DNA from 2 places in the Paenibacillus sp. LjRoot153 genome. Region 1 is predicted to be linked to the other one. Evidence: predicted binding sites of a transcription regulator. Region 1 holds the regulator's gene; the other holds the start of a gene.
The links. The regulator CtsR, encoded in region 1, represses protease genes until heat stress. The targets are predictions, from matches to a motif close to ATGGTCAATAAAGGTCAAACA.

Region 1 (16,179 bases):
TGAGGGAACGTTAAATCTTGCCCGCCTCCGTGAATATCAATCGTTTCACCCAAATATTTGCGCACCATCGCGGAGCACTCAATATGCCAGCCTGGGCGGCCTTGACCCCAAGGGCTATCCCAATAAATCTCACCTGGTTTCGCCGCTTTCCATAGGACAAAGTCCTGAGGATTCTCTTTACGCTCATCCACCTCAACACGAATTCCGTGCTGCAGCTCTTCCAAATTTTGTTTAGAAAGTTTGCCGTAATCCGTGAATTTCGACGTTCTATAATACACATCGCCACGAGCTTCGTATGCGAAATCCTTCTCTACAAGCGCAGCAATGAATTCGATGATTTCTTGAATATTCTCTGTTACACGCGGATTCAGCGTGGCTTCATGAACACCTAGAGATTGGATATCTTCTAAGAAAGCCGCGATGAACGTTTCGGCAAGTTCTGGCACGGAAACCGCCATCTCCTCGGCTTTGCGAATCATTTTATCATCCACATCGGTAAAGTTCGTAATGTAGGTTACTTCATACTGCTGCGTTTCCAAATAACGGCGAACCACGTCGAAAAATATAACAGGACGTCCGTTGCCAATATGAATATAGTTATATACGGTTGGACCACATACGTACATCTTTACTTTGCCTGGCTCAATCGGAATAAACTCTTCCTTCTTGCGCGTTAAGGTATTGTATACTTTGAGTGTCATGTTCTCCTCAATTCTCCATTCTGCTTCCGTTCTTCTTCCAGTTGGAATTTCAACTCATTAATTTGATTCTGTAATTCTTGGAAAATATCGACGATCGGATCGGGCAAATTGCCATGATCTAATCTATTTACACGGACACCATCTCGCTTCACCAGTTTGGCGGGAATCGTGACGACTGTGCTGTTGGAAGGAACCTCCTGAATCACAACCGCATTAGAGCCAATACGTGAGTTTTCACCTACGAGGAAGGATCCGAGGATTTTGGCACCGGAACCAATAACTACATTATTGCCAATTGTTGGATGTCTCTTACCTTTCTCTTTCCCCGTTCCACCTAAAGTTACTCCTTGATACAAGATGACATCGTCACCGATCTCGCAGGTTTCCCCGATGACAACTCCCATCCCGTGATCAATAAACAACCTTCTGCCGATCGTTGCTCCTGGATGGATTTCGATGCCTGTCATAAACCGGCTTATTTGAGAAACGATACGTGCCAGAGTATACATCCTTCTTGTATAAAACCAATGTCCAATCCGATGCGACCAAATCGCATGAAGTCCCGAATACGTAAAAACAACCTCAAACCAACTGCGCGCTGCAGGGTCGTTATCGAATACGGCGGATATATCAGATTTGATCGTTGACCACATATGCTCACCTTCTTGCCTAGAATGATGTTGGTAAAAAATAAAAAAAGCCCCTGCAGCCCTAAGGCTGCAGAGGCGGGGTTATCGCGGTTCCACTCTGCTTGGTGACTCGGAAGTCTCCCAACTCAAACCCGTAACGTGGGTGTTTCGGCTGCGCCTACCCTACTCACGGTGAGTATTCGGCGCGGCTGCTCCCAGGTGCATTTCTGATTACAAGGATTGGATAACTCACAGCCAAAGCCTCACGGCCTTGATTATCCTCTCTGACAAATCCTCACTTAACCATACTCTCCTGATCATGGCATTTCATATTTCATTGAGTTAAGTATAGCGAAAAGGAACTCGCTTTACAATAAGCTCTTAAGACGTGAAACAACTTTTTCTTTCCCAAGCAGGAATAGAGATACATTCAGATCCGGTCCATGGACTTGACCTGTCAACGCGGAGCGAACAGACATGAACAGCTGCTTCCCTTTGAAGCCTGTTTCCTTCTGTACCGCCTTTAGCAGCGCCGGCATCGCTTCAACCGTGAAAGCTTCTGCTTGCTGGACTTGAGCTAAGAAGCTCGTCAACACGACAGGGACATGTTCTTCTTTCAATACGGCCGATGCTTCTTCGTCGATGACCAGTTCTTCTTTGAAGAAAATGCTAGATAATTCCACGATCTCAGCCGCGAAGCGCATTCTCTCTTGATTGAGGCCAACTAGTGCCTCTACCCACGCTTGTGCAGCTGTATCCAAGTCACCTTGGATATACCCAGCTTTACGCAAATGTGGCAAGCACAACTCCACAACGCGGGAAAGCGGAGCCTTTTTCAAATAAGCGTTGTTCATCCAGTTCAATTTATCCATATCAAACACAGCCGGGCTCTTGGATACACGATCCAGATCAAACTGCGCGATCAATTCTTCCTTCGTGAACATCTCTTCTTCTCCGCCAGGTGACCAACCTAGCAGCGCGATAAAGTTCAGCACCGCTTCTGGTAAGTAACCAAGCTCTTTGTACTGCTCGATAAACTGGATGATCGACTCATCACGTTTACTCATCTTCTTACGATCAGGATTCAAAATCAATGCCAAATGGGCAAATTCCGGAATCGGCATATCCAGCGCTTCGTACATTAGGATTTGTCTTGGCGTATTGGATAGATGTTCTTCCCCACGAATAACCAAGTTGATTTTCATCAAATGATCATCCACAATAACGGCAAAGTTATATGTTGGGATCCCATCTGGGCGCGCAATAATGAAATCACCAATCCCATTGGAATCGAATTCCACATGCTCGCGAACCTTGTCTTCGATGGCAATGATGCGATCCGCTGGCACACGGAAACGCGTTGAAGGCACACGGCCTTCCGCTTGGTATGCAGTGATTTGTTCAGGCGTCAAGTTACGGCATTTGCCGGAGTAGCCGCCCATTTCCCCGCTAGCCTCTTGCTCAGCGCGTTCTTGCTCTAGATCCGCTTCAGAACAATAACAGCCATAGGCGTGACCGCTCTGTAACAGCTTATCGAGGTAAGTCTTGTAGATATCAAGTCTCTCCATCTGACGGTAAGGACCGTAAGGGCCTCCGATATCCACACTTTCATCCCATTCTAGGCCAAGCCATCTCAGACCATTCAACTGGTCTTCGATACCAGACTCCTTATGGCGCGTTTGATCCGTATCTTCAAAGCGCACAACAAATGCGCCGCCGTTCTTACGTGCTAATAGATAATCAAATAGTGCCGTACGGGCACCGCCAATATGTAAATGTCCAGTCGGACTAGGTGCATAACGCACGCGTAAAGGCTTACTCATCGTTGTATCCCCTTTTCTTCCATGCATGAATATCTGCTATTTTATCACATCGCGAATTAAACAAACAACCGATTGTGCCGCGATTCCCTCGCCTCGCCCCGTGAATCCAAGCTGTTCCGTTGTCGTGGCTTTCACGTTGACTTGATCGGGCTCCGCTTCTAGTGCCGCTGCGATGATTTCAACCATCTGTGAGATGTAAGGCAGCATCTTCGGCTTCTGAGCGATAATCGTGGAATCTGCATTCCCCAATTTGTAGCCCTTCTCCTTCGCTAATTGCCATACCCGCTTCAATAAGACTAAGCTATCCGCATCTTTGTACTCGGCAGCCGTATCTGGGAAATGCTTTCCGATATCGCCAAGACCAAGTGCGCCTAAGATCGCGTCACTAATCGCGTGCAACAGGACGTCCGCATCGGAGTGCCCTAGCAACCCTTTTTCATAAGGAATCGTTACGCCTCCAATGATGCACTTACGACCCTCTACCAATTGATGAACATCGAATCCATTTCCTACACGTATCATTCCCATGCCTCTCCCCTTATGTTATGTAAAATCCATTCTGCCCAAGGTAAATCTTCTGGGGTCGTTATTTTGATATTATAATAGTCCCCTTCTACCACGTGTACCGCTGCGCCTAAACGCTCAACTAGACTCGCGTCATCTGTCCCCATGAACTTATCCTGCTGGGCCTTTTCGTGCGCCTCCTGTAAGAGAGAAAGACGAAAAGCCTGCGGCGTTTGGATGGCCCACAAGCTTCGTCTATCCGGTGTCGATTGAATGCGTTTATCTGCTGCATCCACAACTTTAATTGTATCTTTGACGGGAACGGCTAAGACCGCTGCTCCTATTTCTTGCGCCTTTGACAGACACTCGAACATATGTTCTTTTCTTACGAAAGGGCGAACACCGTCATGCACAAGCACCCATTGCGTGCCCTCTTGCAAGGCATGGAGACCTCGTCTAACGGAATCCTGCCGCTCCACGCCACCTGCCAGCACACAAGTTACCTTCGTAAGTGCATAGCTCGTGACATAGCCGTTACAGCGATTCACATCATCTGCACCAACAACGAGAATAATTTCATCCACTTCATGTATGTTTTGAAATAATTGCAAGGTATGTACCAGAATTGGCTTCTGTCCCAGTTGCAGGTATTGTTTGCTTTCTGCTGTACCCATGCGTGAACCTTTGCCCGCTGCTACGATGATAACTCCTAGCTTCCCCATAAGTCCTCCAACTTGGCGCTTCCAAACGAAAGCTTTCTTCGTAATCATAAGCCCAAGTCAACTTGAAAGAGCTATGTTACATCTCCTTATCATACTGGTTTTACTGTGCTTTTTCCAATAGTTTTGGTTTGGCAAAAATCATTCGCCCCGCCGACGTCTGAAGCACACTCGTTACCATCACTTCCAGCGTCATACCGATGAAATCACGTCCGCCTTCGACAACGATCATCGTACCATCATCGAGATAAGCTACACCTTGTCCATGTTCCTTGCCGTCTTTAATGACTTGAACAATAATTTCTTCTCCCGGTAGGACAACTGGCTTCACCGCATTCGCAAGATCGTTGATATTAAGCACAGACACACCTTGTAGTTCACATACTTTATTTAGGTTAAAATCGTTCGTAATTACTTTCCCTTGAAGCACTTTGGCTAAGCGCACCAGCTTGCTGTCCACTTCGGCAATTTCTTCGAAGTCGCCTTCATAAATGAGGACCTTCACTTCAAGTTCTTTTTGGATTTTGTTCAAAATGTCCAGTCCGCGACGTCCACGGTTTCGCTTCAGTAGATCTGATGAGTCTGCAATATGCTGCAATTCCTCTAGTACGAACTCCGGAATAACCAGGGTCCCCTCGATAAATCCCGTCTTGCAAATATCTGCGATCCGACCATCGATGATGACACTCGTGTCCAAAATCTTATGTTCCTCGTACGGACGATGTGTCTGCTTCTCAGGACCGCCAGATCGGCTCTTCGCAATGACCTGCACAAGTTCTTCCCGCTTGCTGTAACCGATACGGAAGCCCATAACGCCCAATACAGCCGAAACGAGGAAAGGTAAGAATGGCCCTGCCCATTTGGCTTGCTCAAGCACGGGAAATAACATGACTGAAACCAATAGCCCAATCACGAGTCCTAGTGTACCTGAAAGCAAGTCCGACACGGGAATATCCGTGACATTGCGCTCACCTCTCATCAGCAAGTTCATGCCAATGTTAGCTACCCACGCTGAAATCAAAAACATCCCTACTGCACATAAGCTATTAATCCAAAATACTTGTCCTGCATGACTTGTCACATCCGTCGCTTGTAGGAACGAATCGCTCCACCTATAACCTAAACTGCCACCCATGATGGCTAAAATGATTTGTACCCATTTCTTCATCACAGATTCACCTCCTGCATCAACTTTTTTTGAGCCTTATTACAATTATGTTCCAATTTATGCAACGTTAATCACTTCTTTAGTCGGAAAATTGAAATATTAGAGGGCATCCATTATAATGAAATGGAAGTTACCAACCTACCAGAGGTGGATGGAATGAGCTCCTTGACTTTAAAGCAGTTTCAAGATCAAGTGTCTGAATTGTTACTCCGTCACCGCAGTCTGCTTGATGTCTTATCCAAATTTCAACAGTCAGGCGCAGCTGCCAACCGCTCCGTGGTGAAATCCATTACTGAATGTGGATGTATCCAGGTCCATGCAGCCAAGCAAGAGTATCATCCAGAGATGACCTTGGATGAGGCTAAGGATGTTCTTCGCACCCATGTATCTGGCCACTTATGTGAACAATGCATTGAGGTCGTTAGTAGCGAACTAGGAAGGAATCTCTTCTACATGTCTGCGCTAAGCAACATTCTTGATATTAATTTGGAGCAAGTCGTTGAGAATGAATCAAAGAAATGTACAACACTGGGCCTATTCAACATGTCATGATGATGAAAACAAAAAAAGCATTTATTTTCTTCCTGAAGATCAGGAGAAAATAAATGCTTTTTATTTTCGAACAATGTGCTTACACGTCAGAGTTCACTGAATTTGTGTCGTCCACGCCACGTCTTTTGTTCTTTCTGCGAAGATTACGGAGACGGATGAAGTATCCATCAACGTTTTTTTTTAAGCCATAAAGAGCATACATCAGAAGTGGTACGAAAATCATTTTGGAAATGGATTCTGGCCATTTGATTGCAATCAAGATAGCTGCTGCAACGATAATTGGTGTAATCCAAATCGCAGCTTTTGGAATACCCGCCTTTTTGAAATTCGGATATTTCACTGTGCTGACCATTAAGTATGACAATAGAACTGTACTTACAAGAAGTACATAGACGTTAATATCGTTCACGAAAAGAGCTAACGTACAAAGAACACCGCCTGCTGCTGGAATCGGTAAACCGATGAAATAGCCAGGCGTACCGGCAACAACATTGAATCTAGCTAACCGCAGCGCTCCACAGATCGGGAAGATCGCCGTTACAATCCAAGCAAAAGCTGGGCTAATGACGGTAGGATCGTTAAATGCAACTACATACATGATGAAAGCAGGAGCGACACCGAAAGAGATCACATCGGATAAGGAGTCTAATTCTTTACCGAACTCACTTTGAGCGTTCAACGCTCTCGCAACACGTCCATCGAGTCCATCCAATAGCATAGCGACAATGACAAGCACGGCAGCGATGCCATGTTCTCCACTAAAGGCTAGGATAATCGATAGTACGCCTAGGAATAAGTTCCCTACTGTAAAGAGACTGGGAATTGATTTTGTTAACATATGTTTTTGTCCACCTCTGGATTTACTATACCCTAAACTTGACTACATGAAACCTTAACAATGATACTTTATGATTGTATCCACTTTAAATATGTCTGTCAATGAACACTTGTTCCTGAATTCTTTTGAGACCTTCCTTAATGGCGCGGGCTCTCACTTCTCCGATTCCGTCAACTTCATCCAATTCCTCGATCGTCGCCATCATCATGTGCGGCAAGTAGCCAAACTTCTCAACTAGATTACCAATAATGATGGATGGTAACCGCGGAATTTTGCCTAAAATACGGAAGCCACGTGGGGAAACCGGCTCTTCAGCAATCGAATTGGTATGAGAATACCCTAGCAAGCGAATAATTTGCTGGGGCTCTAGCAGCTCATCCGATGACAGACGCTTCAAACCAGCCTGCATCTCTTTGACTCTTTCCTCAGATAATTCTCTTACATAATCTTTTACGAGCAAACGCGCCTCAAGTTCCGCATTCCCTACAAGTTCTTCTAATTGCATGCTAATTAAGCGTCCCTCATTGCCAAGTTCGTTAATATAACGATTAATTTCTGCTTTGATGCGTAAGACCATTTCAAATCTTGCAATGACATTGGTAATATCATGCAGAGTGACTAGTTCCTCAAACTCCGATGCACTCAGATTCGTTAATGACTGATCCAAAACAACCTTGTATCGCTCCAACGTTTGGATCGCTTGATTCGCTTTGGTCAGGATGACGCCGATATCCTTCAGCGCATACCTTAAATTACCTTGATAAAGCGTAATGACATTCCGCCGCTGTGAAATGGAAACAACTAATTTATTTGTTTGCTTCGCCACACGCTCCGCTGTTCGGTGTCTAATCCCCGTTTCAGACGAGGAAATGGAGGAATCCGGAATCAATTGCGTGTTCGCATAAAGGATACGCTTGATGTCTTCGCTGAGGATAATAGCACCATCCATTTTGGCAAGCTCATATAAATAGTTAGGCGAAAAGTCGCAATTTATGGAGAATCCGCCATCCACGATTTCAGTTACCTCGGAACTGAAACCTACAACGATCAGTCCACCTGTTTTGGCGCGTAAGACATTCTCCAAACCATCACGAAATGGCGTACCAGGTGCTACCAGTTGGAGCAATTGGCTCATCACATCTCGTTTCATCTCTTCTTTACTCATCATTTTCCTCCTGAAGGCTTATAGCTTGCAGAACTCACGCTAACCAAGCGCGGCTTTCAATGCCTCTGCCACCGTGTTTACCCCAATAATCTCCATCCCTTTCGGATGTGTCCACCCCTTTAAACTTTTCTCAGGCATAATAATTCTACGGAAACCAAGCTTCTCTGCTTCCTTCACACGTTGATCAATCCGAGATACGCCGCGGACTTCACCTGTTAAACCGATTTCACCGAACACAGCATCAAATGGTTGCGTCGGTTGATCCCGGAAACTGGATGCAATACTAATCGCAATTGCCAGATCCACGGCAGGCTCATCAAGCTTGATCCCACCAGCTACGTTGAGATAAGCATCTTGATTTTGTAAAAACATACCCATCCGTTTCTCTAATACCGCAATAATTAAAGAAAGGCGATTATGATCAACACCCGTTGCCATCCTTCTCGGCGAAGGGAAATTCGTCGAGGAGACGAGTGCTTGAATCTCCACCAAGACAGGACGCGTCCCCTCCATACTAGCAACAACGGCTGATCCAGCCACGCCTAGCGGCCTTTCCGATAGAAACAACTCTGATGGATTGTTAACTTCTACGAGACCAACCTCTTGCATTTCAAAAATACCGATTTCATTTGTTGAACCAAAACGATTCTTCACCGCTCTTAACACACGATAGGAATGATGTCGCTCCCCTTCAAAGTAGAGCACACAATCGACCATATGCTCCAGCATTCTAGGCCCCGCTATTGCCCCTTCCTTCGTCACATGCCCGACTAGGACCGTTGCAATTCCCTTACCCTTAGCTATTCTCATAAAATGGCCTGTGCATTCTCGAACCTGCGATACGGTTCCGGGTGCCGAAGTAATCGCCGGGTGAAATACCGTTTGGATCGAGTCAATGACGAGAAAGTCAGGATTCGTCTCTTGTATAGCTTCCTCGATAAGTTCGAGGTTCGTCTCACATAAAACGTATAGCAGCGGAGATGACGCGTTTAAGCGATCGGCACGAAGCTTGGTCTGCTTAATGGACTCTTCTCCAGATATATAAAGGACTTTTTGCTGGGCTTGTGTGAGCTCGAAGGACGTTTGCAAAAGCAAGGTTGATTTCCCGATACCCGGATCTCCACCAACGAGGATGAGTGACCCAGGGACAATACCTCCACCTAGGACCCTATTTAATTCTTTGTTGCTCGTGACAACTCTGGGTTCAGAGCTGCTTTCTATATGTATGATGGGGATCGCTTTTTCTTTCGTTTTGGGGATAGAAGATGTCATACCCTGCGTACGAACGACTGTTTCAATTTCTTCCACCATCGTATTCCATGACTGACAACCTGGGCATTTGCCCATCCATTTCGGTGAATCATAGCCGCATTCTTGACAGCTAAATTTGGTTTTTTGTTTACTCATAGAAGAAATTACTCCTTAACATGGGGATACCCTTTTTGGTTATCCTTACCAATAAAGTTTACCATTTTTATGTTTCTCATGAAAGTGCTGAAACAAAATAAACGACTACACCGTCCTCATAGGACAGGAAGCGATTATTCAGAAATATTGCCGTTGTATAATGTGAAACATATTATTTGAAATTAAAAAGCATTTCACTCCACCCTCATCGGATGAAGTGAAATGCTTCTTCACTTTCTCTTATTTCGCTAATGTGACGCCTTCGCCCTTAAGGACAACCAGTTCGCCTTCATTCTCATCAATCGTGAGTGAATCACCTTTGGAAATATTGCCTCTCAGCAATTCTTCCGATAAGCGATCTTCGATATGCTTCTGGATCGCTCTGCGTAATGGACGCGCACCATAGGTTGGATCAAATCCTTCCTTGGCCAGGAACATCTTCGCTTTATCCGTTAACAAGAAATCAACCTCTTGCTCTTTCAGACGCTTGCGCAGATCATCAGCCATTAAGCTAACGATTTGTGCAATGTGTGCTTCATCCAAAGAGTGGAATACGATGATTTCATCGATCCGGTTAAGGAACTCAGGACGGAAGCTTTTCTTCAACTCGCCCATGACTTTATCTTTCATATTCGTATAGTCTCTTCCAGCATCAAGTGCAGCTGTGAAGCCAAGCGAGGAGTTTTTCTTAATCATGTCCGCGCCGACGTTGGAAGTCATAATGATTAGTGTATTACGGAAATCAACGGTACGACCTTTGGAATCCGTTAAACGACCATCCTCTAAAACTTGCAACAGAATGTTGAATACTTCTGGATGTGCCTTCTCAATTTCATCGAGGAGGACGACAGAATAAGGTTTACGGCGAACTTTCTCCGTCAGCTGACCACCTTCTTCATAACCCACATACCCTGGAGGCGCCCCTACCAAACGGGAAGTCGAATGCTTCTCCATGTACTCGGACATATCGATACGAACAACCGCATTATCATCACCGAAGAGGGATTCTGCTAGTGCGCGTGCAAGCTCGGTTTTACCAACACCTGTTGGTCCTAAGAAAATGAAGGAGCCCATCGGACGCTTCGGATCTTTCAGACCTGCTCTTGCGCGGCGGATCGCACGACTCACAGCTTTCACTGCTTCTTCTTGTCCAATGACGCGCTCATGAAGGATATCTTCCATCTTGAGCAAGCGATCTGTTTCTTCTTCAGCAAGCTTGCTAACCGGGATTCCCGTCCAGCTCGCTACGATTTGTGCAATATCATCTGGTGTAACTTCCGTATCCAAACGACCTTGCTTTTCCTTCCACTCATTCTTCGTGGAGTCTAGTTCTTCGCGAAGCTTTTGCTCCGTATCACGAAGTCCTGCTGCTTTCTCAAACTCTTGGCTTTGAACCGCAGCATCTTTCTCTTTACGGATGTTCTCGAGCTTACTTTCAAGCTGCTTCAAGGAAGGCGGTGTTGTGTACGAACGCAATCTAACCTTGGAGCTCGCTTCATCGATCAAGTCGATCGCTTTATCCGGTAAGAAACGATCTGTGATGTAACGATCCGACAGCTTTACAGCCTCTTGAATCGCGGCATCTGTGATTTTCACACGGTGATGCGCTTCATAGCGATCACGCAAACCATAAAGGATTTGCACGGCTTCTTCAGGTGATGGTTGGTCTACCGTAATCGGCTGGAAACGACGCTCAAGTGCAGCATCTTTCTCGATGTATTTGCGGTACTCATCTAGCGTTGTAGCACCAATACATTGAAGCTCTCCCCTAGCAAGTGCCGGCTTCAGGATGTTAGAAGCATCAATAGCACCTTCTGCTCCGCCAGCACCAATCAAGGTGTGAAGCTCATCAATGAACAATACGATATTGCCAGCTTGACGAATTTCATCCATGATTTTTTTGAGACGATCTTCGAATTCACCGCGATACTTCGTTCCTGCAACAACAGAACCCATATCAAGCGTCATAACGCGTTTATCTTTCAACGTTTCCGGAATTTCATTGTTAATGATTTTCTGTGCAAGGCCTTCTGCAATGGCTGTTTTACCAACCCCTGGTTCGCCGATTAGTACAGGATTGTTTTTGGTTCTGCGACTCAATACTTGAATCACACGCTCAATCTCTTTGCTACGGCCGATAACTGGGTCCAAATGCCCTTCTTTGGCATACGCAGTCAGATCTCTTGCCAGACCATCCAATGTAGGCGTGTTCACATTTGGATTGGTACCATGACTAGGTGACACCGTTTCGCTGCTGCCTAGCAGTTGAAGAACTTGCTGGCGTGCCTTATTCAAGGAAACCCCAAGATTATTAAGAACTCTTGCAGCTACACCCTCACCCTCACGGATAAGTCCGAGCAAAATATGTTCAGTCCCCACATACGTGTGACCTAATTTTCTTGCTTCATCCATTGAAAGTTCGATCACTTTCTTAGCTCTAGGTGTATACGCGATGTTGGTCGGCTGTTCTTGCCCTCTGCCAATTAGAGATTCAACTTCATCTTGAATTTTCTCAAGACCTAAGCCGAGCGCAACGAGTGCTTTAGCAGCAATGCCTTCACCTTCACGAATAAGTCCTAGTAAAATGTGCTCTGTTCCAATATTGTTATGTCCTAATCGAACAGCCTCCTCTTGAGCAAGAGAAAGCACCTTCTGCGCACGTTCCGTAAATCTGCCAAACATCATAGCGAACACCTCCAAAAGTAGTATATCTATGGAATTCCTAAAGGATGAATCTTATCTTACCACATTAGAGAGTATAAGTTTTCGGTTCCCGAAAACATCTTTCTAATTGATGATAAAACCTACCTCTAAACGCGGTCGCTCATCTCTGAATGGCCTCGATAGAGGTGTTCTCACTTCTTCTTTCTTATACCCTGCCAAACTTCTCACGAATCAGTTCCGCCCGTCGCATATCTCGCTCTTCCGCATTCAGCTTCTCACCCGCATATTGCTGAAGAAAACCAGGTTGCGTCATGACCAATAATTCATTGAGAACATGAGGGGATACATTGTTGATGATACCTAGATCGATACCCAGGCGTACATCTGACAGTCGCTGTGCCGCTTCCTTAGAGTCCATAATCCCCGCATAGGATAGAATACCAAGGGATCGATTCACACGATCAATGATACGCATTCTAGACTCTTGCAATAGCTTATGTCTCGCGGCGCGTTCATGCTCTATAATTTGCCTCGCCACACTATATAAATTATCAATAATCTCTTCTTCCGATTGACCTAACGTAATTTGATTAGAGATTTGGAATAGATTACCTAAAGCTTCGCTACCTTCCCCATATAATCCTCTAACCGTCAACCCAACTTGTGTAACAGCGGATAAAATACGATTAATTTGCTGACTAAGTACTAGTGCAGGCAAATGCATCATTACAGAAGCGCGAATCCCTGTGCCGACATTAGTCGGGCAGCTCGTTAGGTAGCCTCTTTTTTCATCGTATCCGTAATCCATCTGTGTTTCAAAAATATCATCAATCTGGTTCGCCAGATCCCAAACCTCTTTAATCTGGAAACCAGGACATAAACATTGTATGCGAAGATGATCCTCTTCATTGATCATGATACTGATCGACTCATTATCGCTTAAAATAACGGCCCCATTTCTGGATTCGTTAGCTAAATTTGGACTAATTAAATGTTTCTCCACTAGCACCATTCGCTCGAGCTCATTTAGCTCCGCGAGTGGAATGAGCGAGAAGTTGCTTATCGTTTCCAACTCTTCATTCTCAAGAACACCAGATAACTGTTCCAGCACTTCCTGTGATTGTTGATTGGTCGCGAGCATGGGATATGGATAATCTCTCAGGTTACGAGCAATACGGATCCGACTGCTTATGACAATATCCGACTCTGGCCCCTCACCCTTCATCCATTCACTCAAAGCATCTCCTGTAAACCGCTGTAATGTCACTGGATTCACACTCCCTTACAAACTCACATACCCGCAATTTTCTTCTCAATTTCACGAATTTGGTCACGTATCTGAGCAGCCTGCTCGAACTCTTCGCTCTCGATACAGGTCATCATATCTTTCTTCAAAAGATCGATTTCACGCTTGCTTTGAATGATACCGCCACTTCGCTTGGGAACTTTCCCAACATGCACGATATTCCCATGCACTCGTTTGAAAAGAGGGTCTAGTTTGACTGAAAAACTTTGATAACAGGACCCACAACCAAACCGACCTAATTTGCTGAATTGCGAGTACGTAAGACCGCAGTTATCACAGCGAATTGCCTGAGACTTCGCCGCGGACAATGGTTCAAAATCAAGTAAGCCTGATAGTAAATTGTGAATCGAAAAGCCGTTCGATGTTCCTGGAATCATCTCGCCCTTCTCGCGGGCACAATTCTCACAAATGTGGAACTCGTTCTTGTCTCCATTCACAATCTTCGTGAAGTGAAGAGTCGCCGGTCGTTTCCCGCATTCCTGACAAACCATTCCATCTGCCTCCTTATCTGCTAAGCAAGGATATCAGCATTGCTTTAAGAATCTTGGCCCGAATTTCATCGCGCAGCGGGAGTTTAAAGGTCAATACATCTCTGGATATCGCTGCACGAATCAGGTTAGCTTCTCTGGTGGAAATATAATGCCCCTCTTGCAATTGATAAATGAGCCCCTCTGAGGTGACTTGATCAATGTGGGTATGAATCGTACGGAAAATGTGATCTAGAATAGATCCATGACTCTTGAGCTCGATCTTCTGAATCCGAATATAACCGCCGCCGCCGCGTTTGCTCTCCACCACATAGCCTTTTTCCAAGGTGAACCTTGTACTAATGACATAATTGATTTGAGATGGTACGCATTGAAACTGGTCCGCCAAATCGTTCCGTTGAATCTCGATAGCCCCTTCCGTACTTTGTTGCAAGACATGCTTCAAATACTGTTCAATAATTTCTGATACATTGCGCATCAATTCGGCCTCCCAGATTTCTAGAAGTAAATTGACTTTGACTTTCTTTGACCTTAACTAAATTATAATCATTTCCTTTCTTTTTGACAAGTACTGCTCTAAAATGTCTCTCCCTACAAATCCGATAGCCTTATGTGAACCTTACTATTGTTGACCTTACCTAGGGATTTATTCGAGAGTATTTCAAATAAAAGCTGTTACTACTGCTCGATTTACCAACATTCTACTACGTGTCGCCAGTCTGCCTTTGCTGCATTTTTCTCATTGAGCGATTTAGATGGGGGCTGCGGTCACCAATTCAATGCAAAAAAAGAGCCTTACCTGGATTTCTCCATGTAAGGCTCTTTCAATTGCTTGGCAACGTTCTACTCTCCCAGAACCCTGCGGTTCAAGTACCATCGACGCTGGAAGGCTTAACGGTCGTGTTCGAGATGGGAACGCGTGGATCCCTTCCGCCATCATCACCAAACAGTCAAAGCGTTTGTTTGCGCCTTGAAAACTAGATACGAAACTTCACGTAAAGTACTATACTCAGGAATTTTGGTTAAGCCCTCGACCGATTAGTATTCGTCAGCTGCATACGTTGCCGCACTTCCACCTCGAACCTATCAACCTCGTCGTCTACAAGGGGTCTTACATACTGGGAAATCTCATCTTGAGGGGGGCTTCGCGCTTAGATGCTTTCAGCGCTTATCCCCTCCGTACATAGCTACCCAGCGATGCCTCTGGCGAGACAACTGGTACACCAGCGGTACGTCCATCCCGGTCCTCTCGTACTAAGGACAGCTCCTCTCAAATTTCCTACGCCCGCGACAGATAGGGACCGAACTGTCTCACGACGTTCTGAACCCAGCTCGCGTACCGCTTTAATGGGCGAACAGCCCAACCCTTGGGACCTACTTCAGCCCCAGGATGCGATGAGCCGACATCGAGGTGCCAAACCTCCCCGTCGATGTGGACTCTTGGGGGAGATAAGCCTGTTATCCCCAGGGTAGCTTTTATCCGTTGAGCGATGGCCCTTCCATTCGGTACCACCGGATCACTAAGTCCGACTTTCGTCCCTGCTCGACTTGTAGGTCTCGCAGTCAAGCTCCCTTATGCCTTTGCACTCTGCGAATGATTTCCAACCATTCTGAGGGAACCTTTAAACGCCTCCGTTACATTTTAGGAGGCGACCGCCCCAGTCAAACTGCCCACCTGACACTGTCCCCATACCGGATCACGGTACTAGGTTAGAACTCCGATACGATCAGGGTGGTATCCCAACGGCGCCTCCACCCAAGCTGGCGCTCAGGCTTCAAAGGCTCCCACCTATCCTGTACAGATCGTACCAAAGTCCAATATCAAGCTGCAGTAAAGCTCCATGGGGTCTTTCCGTCTTGTCGCGGGTAACCTGCATCTTCACAGGTATTAAAATTTCACCGGATCTCTCGTTGAGACAGCGCCCAAGTCGTTACGCCATTCGTGCGGGTCAGAATTTACCTGACAAGGAATTTCGCTACCTTAGGACCGTTATAGTTACGGCCGCCGTTTACTGGGGCTTCAATTCATAGCTTCGGGTTGCCCCTAACCACTCCTCTTAACCTTCCAGCACCGGGCAGGCGTCAGCCCGTATACTTCGCCTTGCGGCTTCGCACAGACCTGTGTTTTTGCTAAACAGTCGCTTGGGCCTTTTCACTGCGGCCCCCTCGGGCTATTCACCCTACCGAGGCACCCCTTCTCCCGAAGTTACGGGGT
Region 2 (16,179 bases), 7.4 Mb from region 1:
ATACGGATTTCAAGCTATGGAAAATCTCAGCGCCGATGCGAAGAGCTTCTTTGAATGTTGGAGCGCCAACTGGCAGAACCATGAACTCTTGAACGTCAACGTTGTTGTCGGCATGTGCCCCACCGTTGATGATGTTCATCATTGGAACTGGAAGAGTTTTGGCGTTGAATCCACCAAGGTAAACGTACAATGGCACGTCCAAAGCGTCAGCAGCTGCGCGAGCAACAGCCATGGAAACAGCTAGAATTGCGTTAGCACCCAGTTTAGCTTTGTTAGGAGTACCGTCAAGCTCGATCATTTTGTTGTCGATGCCAACTTGATCAAGTGCGTCTAGACCGATGATTTCAGGAGCGATGATTTCATTTACGTTCTCAACAGCTTTCAGAACGCCTTTACCAAGGTAACGACCTTTGTCACCATCACGAAGCTCAACAGCCTCGTATGCGCCTGTAGAAGCGCCTGAAGGGACGATAGCACGGCCGAATGCGCCGGACTCTAGGTATACTTCTACTTCAACCGTTGGGTTACCGCGGGAATCCAATACTTCGCGTGCGTAAACATCAGAAATAATTGTCATTGTGATAAAACACTCCTTCAATAATATAAGTTATTTTTTTAGAATTGTTGCACCCGTCATTTGCTCTGGTTGCTTCACTTCTAAGAAGTCTAGCATTGTTGGTGCAATATCTGCCAGAATACCGCCGTCTCTTAGTGTAACAGATTTGTCCGTCACAATAAAAGGCACAGGATTCGTTGTATGCGCTGTGTTGCGTGAACCGTCTGCATTCGTAACCACATCCGCGTTGCCGTGATCCGCTGTGATGCAGACTACGCCACCTTTGGCTAGAATCGCTTCGACAACTTTACCAAGACACTCGTCTGTCGCTTCGATCGCTTTTACCGTTGGCTCAAGCAATCCAGAATGACCTACCATGTCAGGGTTCGCGAAGTTCAAAATGATCACGTCATGACGCTCAGCTTCTACTTCTTTCACGACTGCTTCCGCTAATTCGTATGCGCTCATCTCCGGTTGCAAATCGTACGTCGCAACTTTCGGGGAAGGAATCAGAAGGCGAGTTTCACCTGGCAATTCGGCATCCCGACCACCGCTGAAGAAGAAAGTTACATGCGGATACTTCTCAGTCTCAGCAGCGCGAAGCTGCGTTAGACCATTCTGAGCCAACACCTCGCCCAGCGTGTTGTCGAGATCCTTCGGTTTGTAGGCTACGAAACCGTCTACGGACTCGCTAAACAGCGTCAGACACACGTAGTAGAGGTTCTTAGCTACTTTAGGACCACGATCAAAGCCGCGGAAGTCTTCATTCGTGAAGACTTGGGACAGCTGAATCGCACGGTCAGGACGGAAGTTAAAGAAGATTACCGCATCGCCTGATTCTACAAGTCCTACCGGTTTGCCGTCATCACCAACGATAACCGTTGGCATAACGAACTCATCGTAAACGGATTTCTCGTAAGATTCAACGATCGCTTTCATTGGATCCGTGTAGGTTGGTCCATCGCCATACACCATGGCGCGGTAGGATTTCTCCGTACGCTCCCAGCGTTTGTCGCGGTCCATCGCATAATAGCGGCCTTGTACAGTCGCAATTTTGCCTACGCCGACTTCTTTGATTTTATTCAACAGCTGTTCCATGTACCCCTTCGCAGAATCCGGAGCCACGTCGCGGCCATCCAGGAATGCGTGGATGTAGACTTCATTGAACTCTTCTTTCTTCGCTAATTCCAATAGAGCAAACAAATGCTGAATGTGACTGTGCACGCCGCCGTCAGAAAGCAAACCGTACAGGTGAAGCTTCTTGCCGTTTTCTTTGGCATGACGCACAGCGCCTAGAATCGTTTCATTGTCGTAAAATTCACCATCACGAATCGATTTCGAAATCCGTGTCAGATCCTGATACACAGTACGGCCCGCGCCGATGTTCAAGTGTCCTACTTCAGAATTCCCCATCTGCCCTTCTGGCAAACCTACAGCCTCACCGCAAGCAGTGAGGGTTGTATGAGGAAATGTAGACCAGTAACGGTCATAGTTAGGCTTTTTGGCATGAGCAACCGCATTCCCCTGCTCTTCCGAGCGGAGTCCGAAGCCATCGAGAATGATGAGTGCTACCGGTTTCGGTCTGGACATGTTACTTCGCCCCCTGGACGAGTTGAATGTAGGAAGCGGACTCTAAGCTCGCTCCACCTACAAGTGCGCCGTCGATGTCAGGCTGTGCCATGTACTCAGCAATGTTGTTAGGCTTCACGCTGCCGCCGTATTGGATACGAACGCTATCCGCCACTGCTGCGCCATAAAGACCACTTACCAATGTACGGATGTAACCGATCACGTCTTGTGCATCTTCAGCTGTTGAAGATTTGCCCGTTCCGATTGCCCAGATTGGCTCGTAAGCGATAACGACTTGCGCCGCTTGCTCTGCACTCAAACCAGCGAAAGCTGCTTCTGTTTGTACTTTGCAAACTTCTTTCGTTTGACCCGCTTCACGCTCTTCCAATTTCTCGCCTACGCAAAGAATTGGTTTCAAGCCATGTTTGAAAGCCGCAACGACTTTCTTGTTCACGATCTCGTCGGACTCAGCGAAGTAAGCTCTACGCTCTGAGTGACCAATGATGACATACTCAACGCCAAGGTCTTTCAGCATCACACCGCTGATTTCGCCTGTGAACGCGCCATTATCTTCAAAGTGAAGGTTTTGTGCGCCAACGTGAACGTCCGTACCTTTTGTAGCTTCAACAAGAGCAGGAAGGTTTGTGAAAGGGGAGCAAATAACGCTCTCCACGCCTTCTACTGTGCTGCCTTTTACTTCGTTCACGAAGCTGATTGCTTCAGAAACGGTTTTGAACATTTTCCAGTTACCCGCAATAATCGGTGTTCTACTCATGAATTAGGGCTCCTTTTATGAAAAATAATTTCTTATTTGTCGTTAAGCGCTACTACGCCTGGCAATGCTTTACCTTCCATGAACTCCAAGGAAGCGCCGCCGCCTGTGGACATGTGGTTCATTTGCTCAGCCAAATGGAATTTCTCAGTTGCTGCAGCGGAATCACCGCCACCGATAACTGTGTAACCTTCAGTTGTCGCACAAGCTTGTGCTACTGCACGTGTACCGTGGGAGAAGGGCTCGATTTCGAATACGCCCATCGGTCCGTTCCAAACAACTAGTTTGGACTTCGCTATAACGTCTGCATAAAGCTCACGCGTTTTCGGTCCAATGTCAATGCCTTCCCAATCCGCAGGAATGCTATCAATGTCAACGATTTGCACGTTTGCATCTGCACCGAATTTGTCAGCAACAACGATATCCACCGGAAGCAGGAAGTTTACACCTTTTTCTTTTGCTTTCGCAATAAAGCTAAGCGCTAGATCAAGCTTCGAATTGTCCAGAAGTGATTTACCGACTTCATAGCCTTGTGCTTTCAAGAATGTATAGGACAGACCGCCACCAATCAAGACGTTGTCTGCAATGTTCAGGAGGTTTTCAATGACAGCGATTTTGTCTTTTACTTTGGATCCACCAACGATAGCTGTGAAAGGACGCTCTGGGTTGTTCAGTGCTTTACCAAGAACATCAAGCTCTTTCTCCATCAAAAGACCGGAAACAGCTGGAATGTATGCCGCGATCCCTGAAGTCGAAGCGTGTGCACGGTGAGCAGCACCGAATGCATCATTTACGAACAGATCCGCGAGGTCAGCGAATGCTTTTGCCAACTCTGGATCATTCTTCTCTTCACCTTCATTGAAACGAACGTTTTCAAGCAATAGAACATCGCCATTTTCAAGCGCATCGACTTGTGCTTTCACGATTTCACCAACGGATTGATCCGCTTTGATCACGTTTTGACCAAGAAGTTCAGCCAATTTTGCAGCAACTGGTGTTAAACGAAGCTCTTCCACCACTTGACCGTTTGGACGACCAAAATGAGCAGCAAGAATAACTTTAGCGCCTTTTTCTACTAAGAATTTAATCGTAGGAAGCGTTTCTCTGATACGTGTATCGTCCGTAATTTGTCCGTTTTCTACAGGCACGTTGAAATCAACGCGAACAAATACTCTCTTACCAGCTACTTCAACATCGCGAACACTTTTCTTATTCATCGTAAAAGCCTCCTAAAAGTTTTGCTTTAGTAAAACTATCTTCGTAAGCATAAGCTCTGGCGTGTATGGTTTCTTCCGGTTCTATCCTTTTACAGGGTAAATCGCACATAAAGAGGAGAATCGCTTCTCCCCTTCATGTGGTTTTCCAATTGATGAATTATGAAATTACAGACCTTTTTTCGCGATGAAAGCTACCAAGTCAACAACGCGGTTGGAGTAACCCCACTCGTTATCGTACCAGGAAACAACTTTCAACATGTTGTCGCCAACTACCATTGTGGACAATGCGTCGATTGTGGAAGAAGCTGGGTCACCATTGAAGTCGCTGGATACAAGTGCATCTTCTGTGTAGTTCAGAATGCCTTTAAGAGGGCCTTCGGAAGCTGCTTTCAAAGCTGCGTTTACTTCGTCAACAGTTACGTTAACTTTAAGCTCAACAACCAAATCAGTTACGGAAACGTTAGGTGTAGGAACACGCATAGCCATACCGTTCAATTTGCCTTTAAGCTCAGGAAGAACTAGACCGATTGCTTTTGCTGCGCCAGTGCTGGAAGGAATGATGTTCTCAGCTGCTGCACGCGCGCGACGAAGGTCTTTATGTGGAACGTCAAGAACGGATTGGTCATTTGTGTACGAGTGAACTGTTGTCATCATACCTTTTACGATTCCGAAGCTATCGTTGATAACTTTCGCGAAAGGAGCTAGACAGTTCGTAGTACATGAAGCATTGGAGATGATTGTGTGTGCAGCTGGATCGTATTTGTCTTCGTTAACACCAAGTACGATTGTGATATCTTCGTCGGAAGCAGGAGCGGAAATGATAACTTTCTTAGCTCCACCTTTCAAGTGAAGAGCTGCTTTTTCTTTCGCTGTGAAAATACCAGTGGACTCGATTACGATTTCAGCGCCTACAGATGCCCAAGGCAGGTTCCCAGGGTCACGCTCAGCAAAAACCTTGATGGAACGACCGTTAACGATCAATTCACCTTCACCAGCTTCAACTGTAGCGTCTAGTTTACCGTGAGTAGTGTCATATTTGAGCAAGTGCGCCAAAGTTTTAACGTCTGTCAAATCGTTAACTGCTACGATTTGTACATCTTCGTTGTTCAATGCTGCGCGGAATACGTTACGACCAATACGTCCGAAACCGTTAATACCTACTTTTGTTGTCATAGTCATTTCCTCCTAAGATTACATAAATATTATATTTCAAAACGCAGCCATGAATGGCATACGTTATGATGGCAACTTCATGCTATACATGTTTCATAATTTCTAAGGCAGCTGCTTCATCTGTAACAAGTACATCTTCTTGCCCATGTCGCAGTACAGAAGCGATCGCTTCCCCCTTGCTCTTCCCGCCAGCAACACCAATCACAACCTCAACACGCTGCAGATCTTCCAGTCTAAGTCCGACTGTCGGCATCTTATGAACCACATTTCCTTGGCGGTCAAAATAATATCCAAGCGCCTCAGCAAGTGCACCATCAGCTCTCAGACTGCCTGTAGTATCACTATCTACCTTACGTCTGCGTGCCATGACCATAGCATCTCCGATACCATGTACAACAATGCGACAACTGCGCACCGCGTTCACAACTTCCTGAATCTGTGGATCTTGAATCAGCGATTGATACGCCTCTTCCCCAAGATGATCTGGCACATGCAGCAGCCTGTATTTCCCACCAGTTTTCTTGGCCATAATGGAAGCAATCGTATTCGCTTGCATATCCACACTTTCACCAAGTCCTCCACGTGCAGGAACGAACCAACTACCTTTCATCGAAGACGAGATGGCTAGGTTATTAGCGATCTGAGCCATGGTTGATCCACCTGTTACCGCGATGATATCATCTTTGGCAACATATTTACGTAAGGCGGCCGCACCAGCGCGCCCAAGCTCCTTCTTCGTAAATACCGAAGTATCTGAATCCCCAGGGACGATAATCACATGGGAGATGTGAAAAGCTTTGGCAATGCTGTCTTCCAAATCTGTCAAGCCAAACGCCATCTTAATGATCGGCTGCATATCTTCCAGCAGCTGACGACCAGACTCGCTGATCTTCATACCGCTTGCGTCCGATTCCAGAAGCCCTAGCTCCTTCAGGAAATCGACTTCACCGCGGAGTACGCGCTCCGTCATGTCGAGTGAGGACGCTAACGTCCTTCGTCCGACAACACCGGAAACCAAGATGTGTTGCAGAATCGAGTAGCGTTTCTTCATGATGTCCATAAGATCAGGCATGAGCTGTTTCTGAATGTCTAGAATCTCTCTCATAGGACGACTTCCAACGCTCCCGATCCAAAGTAGGACGTTTTTTGTCCCAGGTATACATTTTGTGTCCCACCTGGGTGAAAAAAAAGTTCCTTGCGCAATTCCATATTTCATTTCTCATTTACAGTTCTTATTATAACCATTTCCAACTCAACATTCAACATTTGTTCAAACATTTTTCTCCAAATAGCCCTGTAAGGGCTTACCTCCTTGCTTTTTATGGAAAGCTGACTTATAATAACCCTTGCTTCACTTTTTCTAAACTATGCGCCCGTGGTCCAATGGATATGACGTAGGCCTCCGAAGCCTGAGATAAAGGTTCGATTCCTTTCGGGCGCGTCCAACAAATCAGCTACATGAGTTAAGGTTTAATCGCCAAATCAGCTCTGAAGCTGCTTTTTTTTGTGTTTAGTTTGACCTTTCTTGACCTTCAGACGTTTTTTCGTTATCATACTTGTAGATACTGTAAATAGTATGTACCCAATAGTAGGTAACCCAACCCCAAGGAGGTCATTCTCATGAGTTTTATTCCTATGGTCGTCGAACAAGACGCGCGCGGTGAAAGAGGATATGACATCTACTCTCGCTTGCTAAAGGACCGCATTATATTCTTAGGCACGGGTGTCAACGATGTTGTGGCGAATTCCATCATTGCTCAGTTGCTCTTCTTGGCCGCACAAGATCCTGATAAAGATATCTCGCTTTACATTAACAGCCCAGGGGGCTCCATCACAGCCGGCATGGCGATCTTCGACACGATGCAGTTCATCAAACCAGACGTATCCACGATCTGTGTAGGTATGGCCGCTTCGATGGGTGCCTTCTTGCTCACAGCTGGTGCCAAAGGCAAGCGTTACGCGCTTCCAAACAGCGAAGTCATGATTCACCAACCGCTTGGCGGCGCAGAAGGTCAAGCCTCCGACATCGAGATTCGCGCGAAGCGTATTTTGAAAATGAGAGATAACCTGAACAAGATCCTAGCTGAGCGCACTGGACAAACGTTCGAGCGTATCGAGAAGGATACAGACCGTGATAACTTCATGAGTGCTAAAGAAGCAGCCGAATACGGACTCATCGATAAAGTCATCGAGCGCGTCTAATCATTTCATACATGAAAAAACCAGCCTGAACAACATTGCTCGCATGAGCGTTGATGTTCGGCTGGTTTTTTTAATCTCCACATAAGAATTTCTAAGTTTCCGATACACGCAAAATCAAATTCTTATTGGCGATAAAAACTACATTTAAAACGCGGTCGCTCTTCCTCGAAGTACTTCGATAGAAGTTTTTCTCATTTCTTATCTTCCAATGGGTAGAAGATCAAATCAATCGGAAACGCTGAGCCCGCTGGAGGCGTGAACTCGATATCTAAGGCATCTTCGGTACCAGTTGTACGTGCTAATACTTCCAAGCCATCGAAGGCCGTAATGACACCAGAATACGGTACAGGAATGATTTCACCATTGATTTTAAACGGTCCCTTGAACACGCCGCCTCTAGCCATGATCATGACAGCCATTTTGCGCGGCTTATCTGCATGGATTTTATAGACTACGCCATAATTCCCACCATTCTCCACGACTTGCTTACGCATCACGTCGTAGCCTTTGACGAATGGATCTGTCTTATTATCTCCGATCGTTAACACGGAGGCTTTGGTGAAGCTTGTGGCATCAATTTTCCATTCAATCTCCGAAACGGGGAAAGTACCGCGTACATGACCGTTAAAGGAGAGTAGAGGCAACTCCTTCACCGTCGTTGGCGTCAGCATTTTCTCCGTTGCGATAAAGGACATTTGCAGCTCGCCGTTTGTTTCGACATCATAGAACAAATTCACACCTTGACCTGGATAGAATTCAGGTAGTTTCGCATACACATAGCTTGCATGAGGCAGAACCGTCATCTCTTCCGTGTACACGTTGTTTAGAAGGAAATCAACCGACGCTTCGCTGCCAATCAAGTTCGCATAAACAGAAGGATATACTTCACCTTTATTCGTCGTTTTGATTGTAATCGGTTTGTCTGTGTTATTAGTTGCAAAGATGGCAAACGTCATCTTCTTTTGCGTGCCATTGATATGATCCGCGTACAAACGCGCTTTACCATTAATATTGTCTTGGTACAGAATACCGCTCGATGTGAACTCTTCCGGGCTATCACTCACAAGCAGCGTGCGCCCTTGTACTTCTTTCACGTCTTTCGGAAGCATTGGCAACTCATTAAAATGTGACCAGATGGTCGTCCAGTTCGTTTTGATGAATCCGCCAACCGGTTTCATATAAATCGGATACTCGACTTCCGACAAATACGGTTCATTAACAACGTTCACAAAGCTTTTGAACAATTTACTCACATGCCCATGACCATCCTTAACCGTTAAGGTTACTGGATATTGGCCAGCTTTGAAGTATGCCTCTTGTTTACCTGTCCAATCGAAGGATACGATACCTTCTGCATCTGGATCATAACTCAAATCCAAATACTTAACAGGCTCGCCAAGCCTGTAGGTAGGCTTCGCAGTAGCAAACTTGGCCACTGGACGAGAATTGCTGTCTTGATCGATGTAGATGCCCTCAGGCGCCTTAAAATGCACGATCTCTACACGTCTTAGTTCGCTGTTATAAGTGTACTTTGCACCCATATAATCTGCTAACCATGTCAGCTTCACAAGCAATTTGCCATTAACGATAGCGGCTACGGAATTAAAGGGTACATCCACCCCATTTGTTGTCACCGTCTTATGATCGGAATCAAGAACAATGTTATAACCTGGAGGCGCCATTTGAATCGTACGGGATAAATCGTTCCACTCTACTTGAAATCCTAATGTATCACCCAAGAATTTGGCTGGGACGAAGGTGCTTCCATCAATAATGGTAGATGGAGATTCAAGATGGATCTGCTCCTGATTTACGAATGCTTCTGACTTATCAATATAAAGTAAAATAAAGGACGAGCTCGTTGATACCGCATGTGCGGCTGGTGCTGTTATCGTACTGACTAGAAATACGAGTAACGCCAGTAGGGCAATCATTTCTTTCTTTACTACGTTCATTTCACTTCGGCTCCTTCTTCAATCTTGGGATAGGGGCGCTATTTGGAAATACAAATAGCCTTATCCATCACGACCACGTCTATTAGACGTAATCAATTGGAAAAGGTTGCTCCATGCCACTAATTGTTAACAATTTTGACACTTTTAGCACGATTGTGATTCAGCCATACACAATGCAAAAAAGCCCCCTCGAAAGGTAGGCTTTTAAAGGATTATTGGTTTTCCAACTCTTCCTTACTGACTAATGTGACTAAAGCGTTTACAGCCTGCTCTGCATCCGAACCTTCTGCACTTATGAAGACTTCGGTCCCTGTGCTGATCGCAAGACTCATAATTCCCATGATGCTCTTTGCATTCACTTTCTTCTCATCTTTCTCAACAAAGATCTCCGATGAAAACTTATTCGCCTCTTGAACAAACAATGCCGCAGGTCTGGCATGAAGTCCTGTTCTCAACTTCACAACGACTGGACGTCTGGACATGGAACTAATTCCCCCTAGTGTGGAGCTTATATGGATTACTATTAATAACAGCGTTTACCTTATGTTTTAACATTATAGCATTTTTCCTTCAAGTACACTAGAAAAAATGCGAAAAACTTATACAAGCGTTGTACAGCCCGGACTTATCTACGAATTTCGGTGTTTTTCGGCTAATTCGTCTATTTTCCGCAGGCGATGATTCACACCTGACTTGCTGACACTGCCCGAAAGCATGTCTCCAACTTCCTTCAAATTCAAGTCAGGATGCGCAAGTCTAATCTCCGCAACCTCTCTTAACTTCTCAGGCAAGCTATCTAGACCGATCTCCCGCTGCAACAATCGAATATTTTCGATTTGTCTGACGGCTGCCCCGATCGTTTTATTCAAGTTCGCCGTTTCACAGTTCACGATGCGATTAACGGAATTCCTCATATCCTTCATAATCCGGACATCCTCGAAACGCAACAGCGCCTGATGAGCCCCAATGATATTGAGAAACTCGATAATTTTCTCGCCTTCCTTGATATACAGCACGAACCCTTTCTTACGTTCAATGAATCGGGCGTTCAAGTCAAACTTATTCGCAAGCTGTGTTAAAGCTTTACAGTGTTCTTCATAAATCGAAGCAATTTCCAAATGGTAGGAAGATCCCTCCGGATTATTGACAGAACCGCCAGCCATGAAGGCTCCTCGAAGATAAGCACGCTTGCAGCAATTGCCGCGAATAATGTCCTTGTTAATCCCCGTCGTAAAAATAAAACCCTCCGAGACGATCTTCAAATCACTGAGCAGCTCCTGTACTTGACCAGGTACCCTTACAATGTACACATTATTCTTCTTTAGACGCATTTTCTTACGCACGAGCAGCTCCGTGTGTGTATTATACGTCTTCTTGATCAGCGAGTAAATTCGCCGAGCAATCGCTGCGTTCTCCGTGGATACATCCAACACGACACGTTGGCTCGTTAACTGAACAGCGCCATTCATTCGAATGAGCGCAGACAGCTCCGCTTTTTCACAGCATGCCTCCGAATCATTAATTAACGTTAATTCTTTTTTGGTTGTTGCCGCAAAGGACAAGGGACTCACTTCTTCCTTAACAGCCAGCTTTCGACGAGCTGATAGATATGGTCACTCAATTTCTCTGCATCATGACGAAGATAGGTACGGAATAAAACAAGTCGATCTGCAATAACCCGATATCCTCTTTTCATCACTTCATCCAAATCTAAATGAACCGCTTTTGAACCTTTTTCCGCATACTTGGCTTGCACCTGAGGTGGAATTTCACCATTATTCACGATCACATAATCAAACAAATGCTGACCTAAATGATCATAAATCGCATCCAAATGATCGCTCACAGAATAATCATCGGTTTCGCCTGGTTGTGTCATGACATTACATATGAACAATTTTACAGCATTCGACGCCACGATCTCCTTAGCAATCCCTGGAACAAGCAAATTCGGCAGCAAACTTGTATATAAACTGCCAGGACCGCACAAGATAGCATCTGCTTCGCGTATCGCTTGAACGGCTTCTGTGAGTGGTGTTACCCCCGCCGGTTCAATGAATACTTTCTTGATCCGTCCATCGGCCTTCGGAATTTTGGACTCCCCGACAACTAAAGTCCCGTCCTCCATAATGGCTTTCAACACGATGGCTTGATTCGAAGCCGGGAGCACTCTCCCGCGAACAGCAAACACGCGATTCATTTCTTGCACGGCAGTAACAAAATCACCTGTAATATCTGTCAATGCCGCTAGTATTAGATTTCCCAGACTATGTCCGGCTAAACCTGTACCGTTCTGAAATCGATACTGAAGCATCAAAGACAACAAAGGCTCTACGTCAGCTAACGAAGTTAACACATTTCGAATATCCCCCGGAGGCGGCATTTGCAATTCACTTCGCAAGATACCGGAACTTCCTCCATCGTCTGCAACGGTCACGATAGCTGTGATATCAACCGGCTTTTCTTTCAGTCCTCTCAGCATAACTGAGAGCCCTGTTCCACCGCCAATAACGACTATTCTGGGCTTACGTTGTAATTGACCAAGCTCCATACTTCTTTCACCCTCTTACTCACATAGCCGTCTATAAACGGTCCCGCTCGGAATCTCGATGACTTAGACGCACGGTCTCAGTCTCACTGTTCCCCATGACTTTACCTAGATATTCCGTAATTGCAACCGATCTATGTTTGCCTCCTGTGCAGCCTATACCAACAACAACCTGGCTCTTGCCTTCCTTCTTATACTGAGGCATTAAGAAATTCAGCATATCGAGCAGCTTCGTCAGGAATTCTTGCGTCTCTGACCACTTCATCACATAGTCATAAACATCTGGATCCTGACCCGTCTGCGGACGCAGTTGCTCCACATAGTGAGGATTAGGCAAGAAGCGCACATCAAAGATTAGATCAGCGTCAATAGGGACACCATACTTGAACCCGAAAGAGATTACATTTATAGATATGCGATTAGCTTCTAGATTGGTGAACCGGGAAATGATTCTTTCCTTCAACTGCACCGGTTTCAGGCTACTAGTGTCAATTACCTGCGTCGCAAGACCTTTGAGTTCTTCCAGCAACTTACGTTCAAGACCTATTCCCTCAAGCGGCGCCCCGTCTGGTGCCAATGGATGACGGCGACGGCTCTCTTTGTACCGCTGAACAAGCGTCCCATCCGTTGCGTCTAGGAATAAAATTTCATAGCTAAGGGTGTAATTTTCTTGGATATATCGTAAGGACTCTTGGAGCGCAGTGAAAAATTCACGTCCGCGCAAATCAATAACCAAGGCGACTTTGCCGATCTTACCCATCGATTGCACGATTAATTCAGCAAACTTCGGAATCAGGACGGGAGGTAAGTTGTCAACGCAGAAGAATCCTAGATCCTCCATGCTTTGAACAGCTATTGTCTTGCCTGCACCCGACATCCCTGTAATAATGACCAGTTTCGCTAAAGGGTGGTTTTCTTCCATGCCTGACACCTTCCTTTGGGGTGCTTTCGCAGATCAGCTTCTCTTATCTACATCTGCGAACCCGGTCTAGCCTTCTATCGTAAATTCAATCCTGCAGCTCCAACAACACCGGCATCATTACCAAGTGTAGCAGCAACAATCTCAACGCCCTCAGCTGCAGCTTCTGGTGTAAATTTGATGAACGTTTCACGAATCGGTTGGAACAGGATCTCCCCGGCCTTCGAAACACCACCGCCGATAATAAAGCGTTTAGGATTAATGACAACAGCCAGCGCTGCCATTGAACGTCCGATATAATAAGCCGCGCGATTCACGATGCGCAAAGCTACTTCATCTCCGCTTTTTGCATCATCAAACACATGCTTAGCTTCAATTTTCTCGTGAAGGGCTAGGGATGTACGCTCGCCGCGCTCCACTGCTTCCTTCGCCATGCGAACAATACCTGTTGCGGAAGAAACGGTTTCAAGACAACCCATTTGACCACATCCGCACTGAATCGCTTCAATGTCAGGTACGATGGACATATGTCCAAGTTCGCCAGCCATACCGGCAGAACCCTGATAAATTTTACTGTTAATGATGATACCGCCGCCAACACCTGTTCCAAGTGTATAACATACAACGTTCGGAATACCCGCTCCTGCTCCAGACCAAGCTTCGCCAAGGGCAGCTACATTCGCATCGTTATCAATTTTAACTTGTTTACCCAGAAGTGCTTCAAGCGTCTTCTTCGCCGGTACGTTATGCCATTGCAGGTTCGGTGAAAATTTCACGAAGCCTTCTGGAATATCCATAAATCCAGCCAACCCCGCGCCAATTCCAGCTACTTGCTCCCACGAATAGTCGGATTCTTCGACAACTTGACGTACATATTGCGCAATTCGCTCAAGGACCGACTCTGCACCTAGTTCAGGTGAAGTGGGACCTTCTAACGTTTTAAGAAGCTTGCCTTGCTCATCACAAATACCCACTTTAATATTCGTGCCGCCTAGATCTACACCGATATAAATTTGATTGGACATTACAAGGTCACCTCATGAATAATCATAAAATTTTCAAAAAGATTCTGGGGTCCCCGCAAAGTAATGTTTAAACTCCATCGAAGCAATTCATGATGTATGACCGCAATTAGCGGTAAGTTTAAACGCCGATCGAGCAAAGCTCAATGCGGAAGGAATATGCTTCGAAGGCAACTCATCACTTTGTGGGGTTTACTTATGCTCCTGTTCCCACTATAAGACAACCCTGCCGGGAGGTCAAGATTCATCCGCACCCTGTCAAAAGAGAAAACGTGGAAAGCGTAGCCCTCCACGTTAACTAATTGCCATAAGGACTTACAAGGAAATACTCCAGTCATGTACGCTGTTGCCTTCAAGGAACTTCTCAGCTTCCAACGCTGCCGCACATCCGCTTCCAGCAGCTGTGATAGCCTGACGGTACTTCGTATCTTGCACGTCACCACAAGCGAATACGCCTGGGATGTTCGTTTCTGTTGTTCCTGGCTTCACGACGATGTAGCCATGCTCATCCGTGTCGATTTGTCCACCAAGGAACTTCGTATTCGGCGTATGACCGATCGCTACGAAGATACCGTCTGTTTCAAGGACTTCATCTTCACCTGTTTGGTTGTTTTTCACTTTAAGGCCAGTAACACCTTTATCACCCGCTACAACTTCTAACGGCGTGTTATTCAGTGACCACTTCACCTTCTCATTTCCACGAGCGCGGTCTTGCATAATTTTGGATGCGCGAAGCTCATCACGGCGATGAACCAAACGTACTTCTGAAGCAAAGCGAGTCAGGAAGTTAGCCTCTTCCATAGCAGAGTCACCGCCGCCAACGACGATAATCTTTTTGCCGCGGAAGAAGAAGCCATCACACGTTGCACAAGTACTTACGCCGCGCCCAATGTTTTCTTTCTCATTCGTGATACCAAGCAATCTAGCAGAAGCCCCCGTTGAGATGATCAGGGTTTCTGTTTCGATTTCTCCTAGACCTTCTACTTGCAATTTAAAAGGGCGGTTCGTCAATTCAACGGAATTAACCCAACCTGTTTTGAATTCAGCGCCAAAGCGTTCAGCCTGCTTGCGCATGTTTTCCATTAATTCTGGTCCCATAATCCCTTCGGGAAATCCTGGGAAGTTCTCTACTTCGGTAGTTGTGGTCAACTGTCCGCCTGGTTCTGGTCCTTCAATGACAAGTGGGCTTAGGTTCGCACGCGCCAAGTAAATAGCTGCTGTTAGACCGGATGGCCCTGTTCCTACTACGACTGATTTATACATATGATTTCCCTCCTAGGTGCTTTCCTGAGGAAAGCTATCTTTAATGAGCGTGATTATCAGCGGATTGCTCACTGCCGTTTACGACAAGAACAGTCCGTTCATCTATATGTATGAAAGCCGAGACTTTCATGATGCATCAAGCTCGGCTATCAAAGACTCGTAAACTTATTGAAAATCGCATCCATTTTCTCACGCAATCCACAGGTATCGTCGATATGTTTCACATGTCGACTGACCGTAGAAACCGTGACGCCATAGCGTGTAGCTACTTCCTGATAGGAAATCGTACGGCGGTGCATCTTGGCAATCAAATATTCTAACGCCGCTGCCCAGCCTGCAGATTTGTGAATCTTAGGCACGTTCGGGTACACTTTCGTCAGAAATTCAACCCACAGAATTTCTAAGTCATACTGTTGAACCATATCGTATCGCTTGTGCATGTGCGATAGCGCTGTTTCCATCACTCGCTGCCAGGTTGCATCCCATACGGGAAGATGAGGCGAGTACGGAGAAGCCTCTACCATGATGTCCTTATTTTCGAGATACGCCGGAAGCGACTCACGAATACCCATACTTCGCAGAACGAAGATGGCAACCTTCTTCAAGTAGTCATCCTCTTTGTGATCCAGAATGAAAACCTGAAGAGCGTCTCTCACTTCGTTGTCCGCAATCAAGCCAAAGGCTTGAATCACTTGAAGCTTCGTTTCTACGTCACCATGTCGCAAAGCCCAGAAGAAGGATGACCGCACAAGCGGGTCTTTTTTCAATTGATCAGGAATTCCTTGTGTCGATTTCTCAAGCGCACGGAATTGTTCCTCGAACGGCAGATGATAGTGATAGCTCCAAGTAAGCGGAAGCGCCGACTTCTCTCTTATCCGCAATTGCTCTAAGTAGAACTTCGAAATTTCAGCACCTGGATCCAGCTTCTGAACCTGCTTCCACAAGCGGTACGCTTCAGCGAAACGACCGATATGGCAGGCAGC

Region 2: clpP (ATP-dependent Clp endopeptidase proteolytic subunit ClpP) is a predicted target of CtsR. The motif match lies at 6,800-6,820, and genes of this name have one in related genera.

What each region holds. Positions count from the first base shown of each region.
Region 1 covers NZ_CAXUQH020000001.1:7,720,917-7,737,095, forward strand. The annotation lists gene cysS (cysteine--tRNA ligase) at 1-701, opposite strand, end outside; gene cysE (serine O-acetyltransferase) at 698-1,354, opposite strand; gene gltX (glutamate--tRNA ligase) at 1,699-3,153, opposite strand; gene ispF (2-C-methyl-D-erythritol 2,4-cyclodiphosphate synthase) at 3,190-3,675, opposite strand; gene ispD (2-C-methyl-D-erythritol 4-phosphate cytidylyltransferase) at 3,672-4,427, opposite strand; gene ACSQ8P_RS33590 (PIN/TRAM domain-containing protein) at 4,480-5,547, opposite strand; gene ACSQ8P_RS33595 (DUF1573 domain-containing protein) at 5,701-6,096, shown strand; gene pssA (CDP-diacylglycerol--serine O-phosphatidyltransferase) at 6,176-6,934, opposite strand; gene disA (DNA integrity scanning diadenylate cyclase DisA) at 7,020-8,099, opposite strand; gene radA (DNA repair protein RadA) at 8,139-9,506, opposite strand; gene clpC (ATP-dependent protease ATP-binding subunit ClpC) at 9,747-12,191, opposite strand; gene ACSQ8P_RS33620 (protein arginine kinase) at 12,376-13,437, opposite strand; gene ACSQ8P_RS33625 (UvrB/UvrC motif-containing protein) at 13,461-13,967, opposite strand; gene ACSQ8P_RS33630 (CtsR family transcriptional regulator) at 13,981-14,442, opposite strand; rRNA gene rrf (5S ribosomal RNA) at 14,795-14,911, opposite strand; rRNA gene ACSQ8P_RS33640 (23S ribosomal RNA) at 14,983-16,179, opposite strand, start outside.
Region 2 covers NZ_CAXUQH020000001.1:301,389-317,567, reverse strand. The annotation lists gene eno (phosphopyruvate hydratase) at 1-577, opposite strand, end outside; gene gpmI (2,3-bisphosphoglycerate-independent phosphoglycerate mutase) at 608-2,146, opposite strand; gene tpiA (triose-phosphate isomerase) at 2,148-2,900, opposite strand; gene ACSQ8P_RS01430 (phosphoglycerate kinase) at 2,933-4,114, opposite strand; gene gap (type I glyceraldehyde-3-phosphate dehydrogenase) at 4,280-5,287, opposite strand; gene ACSQ8P_RS01420 (sugar-binding transcriptional regulator) at 5,370-6,392, opposite strand; tRNA gene ACSQ8P_RS01415 (tRNA-Arg) at 6,657-6,728, shown strand; gene clpP (ATP-dependent Clp endopeptidase proteolytic subunit ClpP) at 6,908-7,489, shown strand; gene ACSQ8P_RS01405 (stalk domain-containing protein) at 7,681-9,444, opposite strand; gene ACSQ8P_RS01400 (HPr family phosphocarrier protein) at 9,657-9,926, opposite strand; gene whiA (DNA-binding protein WhiA) at 10,074-11,006, opposite strand; gene ACSQ8P_RS01390 (gluconeogenesis factor YvcK family protein) at 11,012-11,995, opposite strand; gene rapZ (RNase adapter RapZ) at 12,027-12,914, opposite strand; gene ACSQ8P_RS01380 (ROK family glucokinase) at 12,989-13,936, opposite strand; gene trxB (thioredoxin-disulfide reductase) at 14,249-15,196, opposite strand; gene ACSQ8P_RS01370 (tetratricopeptide repeat protein) at 15,346-16,179, opposite strand, start outside.